DNA from 3 places in the Streptomyces sp. NPDC102462 genome. Region 3 is predicted to be linked to each of the others. Evidence: riboswitches for the same ligand, from Rfam matches in the RefSeq annotation. Region 3 holds a riboswitch; each other region holds the start of a gene.
What was found. A riboswitch is a leader RNA that binds a small molecule or an ion and turns the genes downstream of it on or off. The one in region 3 is predicted to bind S-adenosylmethionine.
Positions count from the first base shown of each region.

Region 1: linked by a shared signal. The riboswitch ahead of thrC (threonine synthase) and the one ahead of ACIRFL_RS11295 (aminotransferase class V-fold PLP-dependent enzyme) in region 3 are both predicted to bind S-adenosylmethionine.
Region 2: linked by a shared signal. The riboswitch ahead of ACIRFL_RS19515 (amino acid ABC transporter permease) and the one ahead of ACIRFL_RS11295 (aminotransferase class V-fold PLP-dependent enzyme) in region 3 are both predicted to bind S-adenosylmethionine.

Region 1 is NZ_JBIWKB010000041.1:42,651-47,739, reverse strand. It holds gene ACIRFL_RS29660 (MoaD/ThiS family protein) at 1-11, opposite strand, end outside; gene thrC (threonine synthase) at 8-1,291, opposite strand; SAM riboswitch class I at 1,310-1,474, opposite strand; gene ACIRFL_RS29650 (glucosyl-3-phosphoglycerate synthase) at 1,633-2,577, shown strand; gene ACIRFL_RS29645 (trehalose-6-phosphate synthase) at 2,658-4,064, shown strand; gene otsB (trehalose-phosphatase) at 4,043-4,918, opposite strand; gene ACIRFL_RS29635 (DUF3263 domain-containing protein) at 4,967-5,089, opposite strand, start outside.
Region 2 is NZ_JBIWKB010000020.1:139,714-144,802, forward strand. It holds gene ACIRFL_RS19495 (alpha/beta fold hydrolase) at 1-936, shown strand, start outside; gene ACIRFL_RS19500 (hypothetical protein) at 1,000-1,836, opposite strand; gene ACIRFL_RS19505 (putative leader peptide) at 2,048-2,167, shown strand; gene ACIRFL_RS19510 (glutathione S-transferase C-terminal domain-containing protein) at 2,263-3,153, shown strand; SAM riboswitch class IV at 3,230-3,339, shown strand; gene ACIRFL_RS19515 (amino acid ABC transporter permease) at 3,732-4,712, shown strand; gene ACIRFL_RS19520 (amino acid ABC transporter ATP-binding protein) at 4,709-5,089, shown strand, end outside.
Region 3 is NZ_JBIWKB010000009.1:213,338-218,426, reverse strand. It holds gene ACIRFL_RS11310 (Rieske 2Fe-2S domain-containing protein) at 1-649, shown strand, start outside; gene ACIRFL_RS11305 (cytochrome bc complex cytochrome b subunit) at 646-2,283, shown strand; gene trpD (anthranilate phosphoribosyltransferase) at 2,419-3,483, shown strand; SAM riboswitch class IV at 3,572-3,688, shown strand; gene ACIRFL_RS11295 (aminotransferase class V-fold PLP-dependent enzyme) at 3,882-5,089, shown strand, end outside.

The DNA of each region.
Region 1 (5,089 bases), on a different contig from region 3:
GTCACGCTCATGCGAGGCCAGCCTCTCGGAAGGAGTCCAGGTTCGGGCGGATGGTGGCGGTCAGGCCGGTGCCGGCCACCGCGTCGAGGGTCTTGAGGCCGTCGCCGGTGTTGAGGACGACCGTGGTGAGCGCCGGGTCGAGGACGCCCTCGTCGAGGAGCTTCTTCGTCACGCCCACGGTGACACCGCCGGCCGTCTCCGCGAAGACACCCTCGGTGCGCGCCAGCAGCTTGATCGCGTCGACGACCTGGTCGTCCGTCACGTCCTCCACCGCACCGCCCGTGCGGCGCGCGATGTCCAGCACGTACGGCCCGTCGGCCGGGTTGCCGATCGCCAGGGACTTGGCGATCGTGTTCGGCTTCTGCGGGCGGACCACGTCATGTCCTGCCTTGAACGCCGTGGACACCGGCGAGCAGCCCTCGGCCTGCGCGCCGAAGATCTTGTACGGCCGGTCCTCGACCAGGCCCAGCGCGATCAGCTCCCGCAGCCCCTTGTCGATCTTGGTGAGCTGGGAGCCGGAGGCGATCGGCACGACGATCTGGTCGGGCAGCCGCCAGCCGAGCTGCTCACAGATCTCGTACGCCAGGGTCTTGGAGCCCTCCGCGTAGTACGGGCGCAGGTTGACGTTGACGAAGCCCCAGCCCTCACCCGCCGGGTCGCCGATCAGCTCGGAGCAGAAGCGGTTCACGTCGTCGTAGTTGCCCTCGATGCCGACCAGCTCACCGCCGTAGATCGCGGCCATGACGACCTTGCCCTGCTCCAGGTCGTACGGGATGAACACACAGGAGCGCAGGCCGGCCCGGGCCGCCGCGGCGCCGACGGCCCCGGCGAGGTTGCCGGTCGAGGAGCAGGACAGGGTCGTGAAGCCGAAGGCGCGCGCCGCCTCCAGCGCCTGGGCGACCACCCGGTCCTTGAAGGAGTGCGTCGGGTTGCCGGAGTCGTCCTTCACGTACAGGCCGCCGGTGACGCCGAGTTCACGGGCCAGGTTGTCGGCCTGGACCAGCTTGGTCCAGCCAGGGTTCAGATTGGGCTTTTCGGCCACGTCCGCGGGGACGGGCAGCAGCGGCGCATAGCGCCAGATGTTCGCGGGACCCGCCTCGATCGTCCGGCGCAGCTCCTCGGTGTCGTACGCCGAGAAGTCGTAAGCGATCTCCAGCGGGCCGAAACACTCCTCGCAGGCGAACACCGGGCCGAGCGGCACCCGGTGGCCGCACTCGCGGCAGCTCAGGGCCGCGGCGGGACCGAGGTCCACCGACTGGTTCGTGGTGCTTGCAACGGTCTGCACAGCCATGTGAGGCGAGGCCCTTTCTCCTCATCTTCCTCACGACGCATCTCGCCGTGAGACGGATTTGGCACCTTCCCTAGCCGGGAGCCTCGCGGAAACGATCGGCTTGCGCAGCGATCAGTACGAGAACCGGCTGGAGGGTTGCCGGGGCTTCATCGGGCCGTGTCCCTCTGCCCCTCTGGATGAGCTGTATGCGGTTGTGAACGCCGACGACCCCCGACATGCGATGGTCATCCGCGTTGTTCAAGACTGTAACCGACGGCCAGGACAGTTGAGATAGTCGTCCGAACCGCGAGATGGATCACACATGCACCCGGTGTGATCACGACAGTGAGGAGCAGCTGACTGTGCTGGAAGAAGTCGAGCGCTGGCTGGCCACCCGCTCCTGGTCCGTGACCGACCGGCCACTGCACAAGATCCTCGCCGCGAAACAGCGTACGGGCCAGTCGGTCTCCGTCGTGCTGCCCGCGCTCAACGAGGAGGAGACGGTCGGCGACATCGTCGCCGTCATCCGGCGCGACCTCATGCGGCGGGCTCCGCTGGTCGACGAGATCGTCGTGGTCGACTCGGGGTCCACCGACCGCACCTCCGAGGTGGCCGCCGCCGCGGGCGCCCAGGTGGTGCACCGCGACGCCATCCTGCCGCGGCTGCCCGCCGCGCCCGGCAAGGGCGAGGTCCTGTGGCGCTCGCTGCTCGTCACCGGCGGGGACATCGTCTGCTTCGTCGACGCGGACCTGCGGGAGTTCTCCTCCGACTTCGTCACCGGGATCGTCGGCCCGCTGCTCACCGAACCGGACGTCGACCTGGTCAAGGCCATGTACGACCGCCCGCTGGCCGGCGCGGCGGGCCAGGGCGGCCGGGTCACCGAGCTGATGGCGCGACCGCTGCTCAATCTGCACTGGCCGCAGCTGGCCGGTTTCGTGCAGCCGCTCGGCGGCGAGTACGCGGCCCGCCGCTCACTGCTGGAGCGGCTGCCGTTCCCCGTCGGGTACGGCGTCGAACTGGGCATGCTGGTCGACGCCCTGCACCTGGTGGGCCTTGACGCCCTCGCCCAGGTCGACGTCGGTGTGCGCAGGCACCGGCACCAGGACGGGCAGGCGCTGGGCCGGATGGCCGCCGCGATCTACCGCACCGCGCAGCTGCGGCTGGCCCGCGGGCACCTCGTACGCCCGTCCCTCACCCAGTTCGAACGCGGCGAACACGGCTTCGAACCACACACCTACCCGGTGGACACCGAGGAACGCCCACCCATGGTCCAGATCACGGAGTACACCACCCGCCGAGTGGCCTGAAGCCGACGCCGGCCGTGCCCGGCCCACACGGGAGCGGACCGTACGTTTGAGTGTTTGTGGGGCGGGCTAGGTTGAGGCGTATGGCTTCCACGTACGGTGCTGCCCAAGTGCTGGTCGCGTCCAACCGCGGCCCGGTCTCGTACTCCGTCCGGGAGGACGGCTCGCTGGCCGCCCGGCGAGGCGGCGGCGGGCTGGTCTCGGGGCTCTCGGCGATCGGCCCCGACGCGGACGCCCTGTGGGTGTGCTCGGCACTGTCCGACGGCGACCGCGAGGCGGTGCGCCGCGGGGTCGGCGAGCCCGGCGTGCGGATGCTGGACATTCCGGCCGACGTGTACGCCGACGCCTACAACGGCATCGCCAACTCGGTGCTGTGGTTCGTGCACCACATGCTCTACCAGACCCCGCTTGAGCCGGTCTTCGGCGCGGAGTTCCGGCGGCAGTGGGCGTCGTACCAGACCTACAACCGGGCGTTCGCCGAGGCGCTGGCCGAGGAGGCGGCGGAGGCCGCGGCGGTCGTCGTACAGGACTACCACCTGGCGCTGGCCCCCCGGATGCTCCGGCAGCTCCGCCCCGACCTGCGCATCGGCCACTTCTCGCACACCCCCTGGGCGCCGCCGGACTACTTCCGGCTGCTGCCCGACGACATCGCGGCCGAACTGCTCGGCGGCATCCTGGGCGCGGACCGCGCCGCGTTCCTCACCCGGCGCTGGGCGGACGCCTTCACCGACTGCTGCCACCTGGTCCTCGGGCCCGGCATCCCCTCCGGCACCCGCATCGGCGTGCACGGTCTGGGCGCCGACGCGGACTTCCTGCGCGCGCGTGCGCACGAGCCGGACGTGGCCGAGCGGATGACGGCGCTGCGCGCGGAGATCGGCGCGGACCGCAAGGCGATCGTGCGGGTGGACCGCACCGAGCTGTCCAAGAACATCGTGCGCGGGCTGCTGGCGTACCGGCAGCTGCTGACGGACCGCCCCGAGTGGCGCGAGCGGGTCGTGCACATCGCCTTCGCCTACCCCTCGCGCCAGGACCTGGCCGTGTACCGGGACTACACCGCCGAGGTGCGGCGCGTCGCGGAGGAGATCAACGCGCGGTACGGGACGCCGGGCTGGACGCCGGTGCTGCTGCACGTCGAGGACGACTTCGCGCGCTCGCTGGCCGCCTACCGGCTGGCCGACGTGGCCCTGGTGAACCCCATCAGGGACGGCATGAACCTGGTCGCCAAGGAGGTGCCGGTCGTCTCCGACCAGGGCTGCGCGCTGGTGCTGTCCCGGGAGGCGGGGGCGTACGAGGAGCTGGGCGAGGACGCGATCACCGTCAACCCGTACGACATCGGGGGCACGGCGGACGCCCTGCACCGGGCGCTCACCCTGCCGGACGACGAGCGGGCTGAACGGACCAAACGGCTGGCCGCCGCGGCCACCGCGCTGCCGCCGGCCCAGTGGTTCCTGGACCAGCTGCACGCCCTTCAGGCCGACCGGTCCAGCTGACCGGCGAGCGTCCGCAGCAGCCGCACCACCCCGGCCGGACCGTCCACGACCAGGTCGGCGCGCTCGGCCAGTTCGGTCACCTCGCTGCTGCCGCTGCACACCAGCAGGCCGGGCACGCCGTCGGAGCGTAGCTTGTCGACGGCCGCGAAGGCGGGCAGGTCACCGAGGTCGTCGCCGCCGTACACGACGGATGCGGCGCCGATCTCCCGTACGTACTCCAGCAGGGCGACGCCCTTGTCCATGCCCGGCGGGCGCAGTTCGAGGACCAGGCGGCCGGGCTCGACGATCAGGCCGTGCCGGGTGGCCAGCTCGGCGAGCGGACCGCGCAGCGCCTCGAACGCGGCCTGCGGATCCTCGGCGCGGCGGGTGTGCACGGCCACGGCCCGCCCCTTCTCCTCGATCCAGGTGCCCCGCCAGGCACCGATCCGGTCGAGGAAGCCGGGCAGCTCGGCACGGACGGCGGCGACGCCGGGGTGCGGGGCGGGTGCGCTGACGGTGCCGCTGACCGCGTCCCAGCGTTCGGCGCCGTAGTGGCCGAGTACGACCAGGTGCTCAAGGCCGGGTACGCCCGCGAAGCCGCCGTGGCGGACCGCGACGCCGGCCGGGCGTCCGGTGACCACCGCGACGGCGGCCACCTTCGGGGCGAGGGCGGCGAGCGCGGGTACGGCGTCCGGGTGTGCGCGTGCCTGATCGGGGTCGGCCACGATCGGCGCGAGTGTCCCGTCGAAGTCGAGGCCGATCACCGCGGTGCGGGGCCGTGCGAGCACGGCGGCGAGCCCGGCCCGCCCGGCCTGTGTCACGGGCGTCGGAAGCGCGTCCTGGGGCTCGGTCGAGTCCGTCATATGGGTGCCCATGACCCGACCCTATCCACGCGGAACGCCCCGCACGCCTGGCAGCGCGGGTCAGCGCTCGGTGCGGCGGGTCTCGCGGATCCGGCGCAGCCGGTTGACCGTCACCGGGTCGTGGGCCAGTGCGCGCTCGTCGTCCAGCAGGGCGTTCAGGAGCTGGTAGTAGCGGACCGGGGC
Region 2 (5,089 bases), on a different contig from region 3:
GGGTCCACGCGGTTGCGCGCGATCCAGGAGCCCGTCCCACGGCAGTACCGGTTCGTCCACGGCCACCGTTGGGCCTTCCGCATGGCGGGCAGCGGTCCGGCCGTGCTGCTGATCCACGGCATCGGCGACTCGTCCGACACCTGGGCCGAGCTGATTCCCGAACTCGCCCGGCACCACACGGTCATCGCCCCGGACCTGCTCGGCCACGGTTGCTCCGACAAGCCGCGCGGCGACTACTCGGTCCCCGCGTACGCCAACGGCATGCGGGACCTGCTGGGCGTGCTGGACATCGACCGGGTGACGCTGGTCGGACACTCCCTCGGCGGCGGTGTGGCCATGCAGTTCGCGTACCAGTTCCCGGGCCGCACCGAGCGGCTGGCGCTGGTGAGCACCGGCGGGGTGGGCCGCGGTGTCACCCCGGCGTTGCGCCTGGCCTCGCTGCCCGGGGCCCATCTCGGCCTCGCCATGTTGCGGCTTCCGACGGTACGGGCGCAGACCGCGGTCGTGGTCCGGCTGCTGCGCCTGCTCGACACCGGGCTCGGCGTGGACGCGCCGGATCTGCTGCGCGTGGTGGACGCGCTGCCCGACTCGGCCTCCCGTGACGCGTTCATCCGCACGCTGCGCGCGGTGGTGGACTGGCGTGGTCAGGTGGTGTCCATGCTGGACCGCTGCTACCTCACCGCCGGCATGCCGACCCTGCTGGTCTGGGGCTCACGCGACCAGGTGGTGCCCGCCGGGCAAGCCGGCGTGGCGCACGCGGCGATGCCCGGCAGCCGTCTGGAGATCTTCGAGGGCTCGGGACACTTTCCGTTCCGCGCCGATCCGCACCGTTTTCTGGCGGTACTGGAGGACTTCATCGCCACGACGCAGCCGGTCAGCCGCAGCCCGGAGGAATGGCGGGAGCGGCTGCGCTCCGAGGGGCGCCGGGCGCATTGACCACGAGCGTGCGGCGAGCCGGTCCCGCCCGACGGGCCCCACGCACCCGCGCGCAGCGCGCCGTCAGTCGAACTCGCTGGGGTGGGGCGCCGGGGTCTTTCCGGCGAGGACGTCCTTCAGCCGCTGCGCACCCGCCCGCACGGCCGCCTCGGTGCTGGTGCGATCGGCGCCCGAGAGGCCGCCGTTGATGACGGTGGCCCCGGAGGCGACCACCCGGAGCGCGGCGACGTCCGTGGTGAGGGTGACCGGCTGCCCGTTGGCGGTGCCCTTCACCGTCACGGTGACCCCCGCCCGGTCGTCGCCGGCGGGGGGCAGCGTGGCCGACACCACCTGGACGGTCCGCTTGCCGCCGTCGGAGCCGGTCACGGTGAACTGGCCGCACTTGCGCGGCAGGCTCCGGAACCAGTCCAGGGACTTCTTCACCGAAGCCTCGCCGTAGTCGCCGACCTGGTACAGCAGCCGGGCCCGCGGATCGGTGAACCCGGTGAGCGCCGAGGCGCCGGGCGCACGGCCCAGCAGGCTGTCGGAGTACAGGCCGTCAAGGAGCCGCTGGCAGTCGGCCGCGGCGGCCTTGCCCTTGAGGAACGCGGCGACGTCGACCTTGCCCATCAGCAGTCTGTCCCGCCAGGAGGCGGCGTCGTTCGCCTGCGTCCAGTCGTCCTCGAGGTCGGCCGCGGTGATCAGCGCGGCCTTCGCGCCCGCCCTCGTGAGCGCGGGGGTGGCGGACGGGCTCGGGGACCGGCCGGGATCGGCCGCGGCCTGCGGGGAGCGCTCGGCGGCGGGGGAGGCGGGCGCCGTGTCCAAGGCCCCGTCGGCGTCCGAGCAGGCGCCCGTGGCCAGCAGTGATCCGGCGGCCAGGGCCGAGGCGAGGACACGCGCGTGACGGTACGGACGGTTCATCGGGGCTGCCTCCTCGCGACGCGGTACGTCCCTCCACGCCACCACCGGGCGGCCCGGCCGACCAGCGTGACCGGACCGTTCGGGTGAACCGGCGGGACAGGACCGTGTGCCGCGCGGCGGGCGGTGTCCCAGGGGTGGACGCCCCCTTGACGTGCCCGCGGGCGCGGATCGACACTCCAGAAGGGAATCCTAGTGAAAAGGTAGGGAAACGATGAGGCGCCGTGGGACGAGCACCGGCCGTGGCCGCCGAGCGCCGTCGCTGCCCCTGCTGACCTCCCGCCGGCACATCGACCTGCTGCGGGTCTGCAGCGCGATCAGCCTCCCGGGCTGACCGTCCCGCGCTCCCGGCCGACCGGGGCCCCTCGCACCCACCGACCGACGACGCTTCGGCCGCGCACAGCCGCGCGCCCACACCCGGGGAGACGCATGTCCACGTTCCGCACGCCGCTCGCCGCCCTCCCGTCCGCCCAGCGGCCCGCCCGCTTCCGGGGCAGGATCGGCCGGGACGCGCGCAGCGGCCACTACGCCGTGCCCCGCCGCTACCGGCTCCACCTCACCACCGCCTGTCCCGACGGCCTGCGGATAGCCGTCGGCCACAGCCTCCTCGCCCTCGACGACATCTGTCCTGTCACCCTCCTCGACGCCGTCCCGGACTGTCCCGGCGGCGGCCACTCGGCGCTGCGCCCGCTCTACGAGGCGAGCGCGCACCGCTACCCGGGACCGGCGCTCGCGCCGGTGCTCAGCGACGACTGGTCGGGCCGGATCGTCAGCACCCACGCCCCCGACATCCTGCGCGACCTCGACCGCTGCTTCGGCGACGGCCGCGACCGGCTCTACCCGTGCGGCACCGAGGCCGGGATCGAGGAGATCGAGCGGCTGTGCGCGCAGGGCATCGAGGAGGCCGCGCAGCGGGCGGGCCGGGCCGGCGCGGACGCGACCGAGCGGGCCGCGGCGCTCGACGTCCTGCTCGGCACCCTGGCCGGACTGGAACGGCGGCTCACCGGACGGGAGTTCCTGATCGGCGACAAACTCACCGCAGCCGACGTCGAGTTGTGGGTCGCGCTGGTGCAACTCGACACCGTGCACCGCCATCACCTCGACGCCGCCGCCGTGCACCGCGTGGCCGCTCATCCGGCGCTGTGGGCGCACGCCCGGCGCCTGGCGGGGCGGCCCGCCTTCGGCGCGCACCTCGACCTGGACGGCATCGCCCGCCGTCATCACGCCCGCTGCGCGGGCCTGGAGGCGGCCGGCTCGGCCGTGCAGATCCTGGACTGGGCGCGGCATGCGGCCGGCGCCCTGGGACCCCGGCGCGGCTGAGCGGGCAGGGGCCGGTCCATTCAGCGGACGGGCGTTGACATACGTCGGCCCAACTGCCTTACTTACCGCTCAGCACGGTCATGAGTGTCAGCGACAAGCCCTGGCTCGCTGGCCGGCAACCCTCGCGCCGCGGTGGGGTGCCCCAGGTGACGACCGGACCGGATGACGCTTCGGTAAGCGCGAGGGCCCCGCGGGGGCCGGAAATGCGAGTGACGCGAGTGACGGACCTGTACGCAGCCGACGGGACGGCCGACGGCCGCACCCGAAGCCGCGTACATCCGTACGCGGGTCTGCTCGTCGCCGACCGGGCGGTCGACCTGCTCCGCGTGAACAGCGCACTGTGTACCGCTTCGGGCCCTGCCCGTCGCCGGGGCTGACGCCACCTCCGGCCCCCGCGTTCCCGACGCACACCGATCGAGCGGTGTGCCGCTGCCCGCCCCTCCCCGGTCCCCGTGCCCCTCCCGTGCGCCGCGCCGCACCCTGGCCCCGCCGGCTCGACGCCGGCCGGCCCAGCGCCGCCGCGGCCACACGGGTCGCTCCGCCGGCCCGGGGGTGCCCCGACCCCGCCGGAGCCCGCCATGTCCGAATCCCCGGGCGGCGCCGTGTCCCTCACCGCGCCGCCACCAGCCGACACACCGTCAAAAACCCTGTCCGCCCAGCGAGTCGTACCGCTGCGCCGCCCCGGCCGATGGATCGTCACGGCCGTCGTGCTGGTGGTCGTGGCACAGATCGCACACGGACTGGCCACCAACCCCTTCTACCAGTGGGACCGCTTCCGCTACTGGTTCCTGCGCCCCACCATCCTCGACGGCCTGCTCATCACCCTCGAAGTGACCGCGCTCAGCGCCGTGCTCGGCCTGCTCGGCGGCATCCTGCTGGCCCTCGGCCGGCTCTCCGGGAGCCCCGTGCTGCGCGCCGTCAGCTGGACGTACACCTGGCTGTTCCGGTCCGTGCCGCTCATCGTCGTACTGATCTTCCTCTACAACTTCTCGGCCCTGTACCGGACGGTGAGCCTCGGCGTCCCCTTCGGTCCCGCGTTCGTCACCTTCGACGAGTCCCGGCTGGCCACCGACATGGTGGTCGCCGTGGTCGGGCTCGGCCTCAACGAGGCGGCGTACGCCTCGGAGGTGGTCCGCGGCGGCATCCTCTCCGTCGACCAGGGCCAGCACGAGGCCGCCGCAGCGCTCGGCCTGCCGAGGCGCTACCAGTTCACCCGGATCGTGTTCCCGCAGGCCCTCAGGTCCATCACCCCGAACTACGTCAACCAGCTCATCGGCCTGATCAAGGCCACGTCCCTGGTGTTCTACGTGTCGCTGCTCGACCTGTTCGGCTCGGTGCAGACCATGGGCAGCACCTACCCCGGCGACATCGTGCCGCTGCTGCTGGTCGCCACCGTCTGGTACCTGATCCTCACCAGCGTCGTGTCCGTCGTCCAGTTCTACGTCGAGCGGTACTTCGCCCGGGGCGCCACCCGCACCCTGCCGCCGACGCCCTGGCAGCGGGCCCGCTCCGGCCTCGTCGCACTGCGCGCCCGACTGCGCCGGGAGGCCGCCGTATGACCGCAGGCCCGCCCGCCCAGCAGGCTCCCGTCGCCCTGGAGGTGCACAACGTGCACAAGTGGTACGGCGCCCATCGCGTCCTCGACGGCATCGACCTGACCGTGCGCCCCGGCGAGGTCACCGTCGTCATCGGCCCGTCCGGGTCAGGCAAGTCCACGCTGCTGCGGGTGATCAACCACCTGGAGCGGCCCGAGATCGGACACGTCAGCGTCGGCGGCGAACCGATCGGGGTCAGACGCAGCGGCAAGCGGCTGAAGGAACTGAGCGAGCGGGCGATCCTGGCCCAGCGCAGCCGGATCGGCTTCGTCTTCCAGAACTTCAACCTGTTCCCGCACCTGACCGCGCTCGACAACGTGGCCGCCGCCCCCGTGGCCACC
Region 3 (5,089 bases):
GTCCCCCGAGGTCCGCACCAAGGTGCACGAGGACTTCAAGCAGGGCGCCAAGGAGTCCGCGCTCGGCCGCCGCAAGCTGATCCGCAACACGATGTTCGGCGCGCTCACCCTGGTGCCGCTCTCCGGTGTCGTGCTGCTGCGCGATCTCGGGCCGCTGCCCGAGAGCAAGCTGCGCCACACGATGTGGAAGAACGGCACGCTGCTCGTCAACATGAACACCAACGAGCCGCTGCGCCCCTCTGACGTCGCCGTGGGCTCGTTGACCTTCGCCAAGCCCGAGGGCCTGGAGGAGCACGACGAGAACTTCCAGAACGAGATCGCCAAGGCCGCCCTGATGATCGTCCGGATCCAGCCGGACAACATCAAGGACAAGCGCGAGCTCGAGTGGTCGCACGAGGGCATCGTGGCCTACTCGAAGATCTGCACCCACGTCGGCTGCCCGATCTCGCTGTACGAGCAGCAGACGCACCACGTGCTCTGCCCGTGCCATCAGTCCACCTTCGACCTCTCCGACGGTGCCCGAGTGATCTTCGGCCCCGCCGGTCACGCCCTGCCGCAGCTGCGCATCGGCGTGAGCGACGAGGGTTACCTCCAGGCGCTCGGCGACTTCGCGGAGCCCGTCGGTCCTGCTTTCTGGGAGCGCGGATGAGCACTGCATCGAACCAAGAGTCCCGCTCTCGCGGGAAGGCACCGGCCGGCGAACGCGTCGCCGACTGGGCCGACGGCCGGCTGGGGATCTACTCCCTGGCCAAGGCCAACATGCGCAAGATCTTCCCCGACCACTGGTCGTTCATGTTGGGCGAGGTCTGCCTGTACAGCTTCATCATCATCATCCTCACGGGTGTGTATCTGACGCTGTTCTTCCACCCGTCGATGAACGAGGTGGAGTACCACGGCTCGTACGTCCCGCTGCAGGGGCAGCTGATGTCCGAGGCGTTCAGCTCGACCCTGCACATCTCCTTCGACGTGCGCGGTGGTCTGCTGGTCCGGCAGATCCACCACTGGGCCGCGCTGATCTTCCTCGCCGGCATGTTCGTGCACATGATGCGCGTGTTCTTCACCGGCGCGTTCCGCAAGCCGCGTGAGATCAACTGGCTGTTCGGCTTCCTGCTGTTCGTCCTCGGCATGTTCACCGGTTTCACCGGTTACTCGCTCCCGGACGACCTGCTCTCCGGCACCGGTGTCCGCTTCATGGAGGGCGCGATCCTGTCCGTGCCGATCGTCGGCACGTACCTGTCGTTCTTCCTCTTCGGCGGCGAGTTCCCCGGCCATGACTTCGTGGCCCGGTTCTACTCGGTCCACATCCTGCTGCTGCCGGGCATCATGCTCGGCCTGGTGGTGGGCCACCTGATCCTGGTCTTCTACCACAAGCACACGCAGTTCGCGGGCCCCGGGAAGTCCGAGAAGAACGTCGTCGGCATGCCGCTGCTGCCGGTCTACATGGCCAAGGCCGGAGGCTTCTTCTTCCTGGTCTTCGGTGTCATCGCGGCCATCGCGGCCGTCGCGCAGATCAACCCGATCTGGGCCATCGGCCCCTACCGCGCGGACCAGGTGTCCACCGGCGCCCAGCCCGACTGGTACATGGGCTTCGCCGAGGGTCTGATCCGCTTCATGCCGGGCTGGGAGATCAACCTCTGGGGTCACACGCTCGTCCTGGGCGTCTTCATCCCGCTGGTCGTCTTCCCGCTGGTCCTGGCGGCGATCGCGGTCTACCCGTTCATCGAGTCCTGGATCACCGGCGACAAGCGCGAGCACCACATCCTGGACCGCCCGCGCAACGCCCCCACCCGGACCGCGTTCGGTGTCGCCTGGATCACCGTCTACATGATCACCCTGGTCGGCGGCGGCAACGACCTGTGGGCCACACACCTGCACCTGTCGATCAACGCCGTCACCTGGTTCGTCCGGATCTTCTTCTTCGTCGGACCGGTCATCGCGTTCATCGCCACCAAGCGGATCTGCCTCGGCCTGCAGCGCCGGGACCGCGAGAAGGTGCTGCACGGCCGCGAGACCGGCATCATCAAGCGTCTGCCGCACGGTGAGTTCATCGAGGTCCATGAGCCGCTCAGCCAGGAGCAGCTGCACACCCTCACGGCCCACCACCAGTACGAGCCGGCCCAGGTCGGCCCGACGGTCGACGAGAACGGTGTCGAGCGGAAGGTGAAGGGGTCCGAGAAGCTGCGCGCCAAGCTCAGCGACGCCTACTACGGCGAGGACGCCCAGATCCCGAAGCCCACCGTCGAGGAGTACAAGGAGATCACGAGCGGCCACGGCCACCACTGATCGCTGCGCACGCCACGCCACGCGCGAGGGGCCCCGTCCGGTGTTCGGACGGGGCCCCTCGTGCATCCGCCGGATGGATAGGGTGGAGCCGATCCGAAATTGACGACGACCGACGACCGACGACCGGAGCGGCTGATGAGCGCTGTGACCCCCGCTGGAGGCGACACCGCGGCGGGCCGTTCCTGGCCCGACCTGCTGAGCGCGCTGCTCGGCGGCCAGGACCTGAGCGCCGGTGACACGGCCTGGGCCATGGACCGCATCATGTCCGGCGAGGCCGCGGACGCCCAGGTCGCCGGCTTCCTGGTGGCGCTGCGGGCCAAGGGCGAGACGGTCGAGGAGATCACCGGCCTGGTCGAGGCGATGTACCAGCACGCCAAGCCGCTGCACATCCCCGGTCCGGCCGTCGACATCGTCGGTACGGGCGGCGACCGGGCCAAGACGGTCAACATCTCCACGATGTCCGCCATCGTGCTCGCCGGGGCCGGCGCGAAGGTCGTCAAGCACGGCAACCGGGCCTCCTCCTCGGCGAGCGGATCCTCCGATGTGCTGGAACAGCTCGGCATCAACCTGGATCTGACGCCGGAACGGGTCGCGCGGGTGGTCGAGGAGGCCGGAATCACCTTCTGCTTCGCGGCCACCTTCCACCCCTCGATGCGGTTCGTCGGCGCCGTCCGCCGGGACCTCGGGATTCCGACCTCGTTCAACCTCCTCGGGCCGCTCACCAACCCGGCCCGGGTCACCGCCTCCGCGATCGGCTGCTTCGACACCCGGATGGCGGGGCTCATCGCCGGGGTGCTGGCCGAACGCGGCTCCTCCGCGCTGGTCTTCCGCGGGGACGACGGCCTGGACGAGCTGACGACCACCGCCACCTCCCGGGTCTGGGTGGTGCGCGACGGCAAGGTCACCGAGGACGTCTTCGACCCGCGCGAGGTCGGCCTCGACCTGGTCCCCGTGTCGGCGCTGCGCGGCGCCGACCCCGCCTACAACGCCGGGGTGGCCAGGCGGCTGCTGGACGGCGAGACGGGCCCGGTGCGGGACGCGGTGCTGCTGAACTCGGCGGCGGCCCTGGTCGCCCTGGAGCCGGGGAGCGGGCCGCTGGCCGACCAGATCCGGGACGGCATGGCGAAGGCCGCCGAGTCGATCGACTCCGGCGCGGCCCGCCGAACGCTCGCACGCTGGGCCGCCGCCAGCCACGCGTGAGGCCCCGTACGGCGATGTGACGCAGGGCGCGGTCCAGGATCCGGACCGCGCCTTGCGCATCGATGATCGTGTGGCAGGATATCCGTCAGGTCATGAGCGACAGTCATTCGGCCCCGGCCGACTGTCCGGCAACCCTCCGTCCGTGGCGGGGTGCCCCGGGTGAAGACCAGGCCGTAGGCAGCGAGGTCTGCGGCAAGCGCGGACCCCTCGCACTCTGCTGAGTGACAAGCCCAGGGGTCCTGGTCGTCGAGGGAGCCTCTCGTGAGCAAGCGAATGCGATAGGGCCGCAGAGCCCCGCCTCCGCATACCCCTTTCTTCCTCCCCACGCCGAGCCCTGCCCGATGCCGCAGGTGTGCCCTCGCGTGGTGAATTCCGCCTGCTTTCACGGGAGTTGTGCCATGTCCGTCTCCACCGCTGCCTCCGACCAGTCCGTCCGCGCCCCGCTGCCCGTCCTCGGCCGTGATGTCACCGTGCCGCTCGTCACCGGCGGCGAGGTCACCTACGCCGCGCTCGACTACGCGGCCAGCGCCCCCGCCCTCCAGCGCGTCTGGGACGACGTGGCCGCCTACGCGCCCTACTACGGCAGCGTGCACCGCGGCGCCGGCTACCTCTCGCAGCTGTCCACCGACCTGTTCGAGAACGCCCGCGCGACCGTCGCCGAGTTCCTGGACTGCCGCCCCGACGACCAGCTGATCTTCACCCGCTCCACCACCGACTCGCTCAACCTGCTGGCGGCCGTGCTCCCGGCCGGCTGTCAGGTCTTCGTCTTCGAGACCGAGCACCACGCCTCGCTGCTGCCCTGGAAGGACGCCGAGGTCAGCTATCTCGACGCACCGCGCACCCCGGCGCAGGCCGTCGCGACCCTTGAGGCGGCGCTGGCCGGCCGTGACGGGCACGGTCCGGCCCTGGTCTGTGTCACCGGCGCCTCCAACGTCACCGGGGAGCTGTGGCCGGTGCGCGAGCTGGCCGCCGCCGCGCATGCGCACGGCGCCCGGATCGTCCTCGACGCCGCCCAGCTCGCCCCGCACCACCCGGTGTCGGTGCGGGACCTCGACGTCGACTGGGTCGCCTTCTCCGGGCACAAGCTGTACGCGCCGTTCGGGACCGGCGTGCTCGCCGGACGCGCCGACTGGCTGCGTGCGGCCGAGCCGTACCTCGCGGGCGGCGGGGCGAGCCGTACGGTCACCCGGCGGGCGGACGGGGGCGTGGCCGTGGAGTGGCACGAGACGGCTGCCCGTCATGAGGCCGGCTCGCCGAACGTGATCGGCGCCTACGCCGTCGCCTCCGCCTGCAAGGCCCTCACGGAGGCCGGCTTCGACACCCTGGTCGCCCGCGAGCGGCACCTGATCGAGAAGGTCCGCGCGGGCCTGGCCGAGGTCCCCGAGGTGCGCGTCCTGTCCCTCTTCGGCGACGACGCCCCCCGGGTGGGCGTGCTCTCCTTCGTGGTCGAGGGCTGGAACAGCTCCCACTTCGCGGCGGCGCTCTCCGCCGAGTACGGCATCGGCGTCCGCGATGGGCTCTTCTGCGCCCACCCCCTCGTCCGCACCCTCCTGGGCGGCGACCCGCAGTCCCAGGGCGAGTGCGGCGCCCCGGAGGCCGCGCCCGG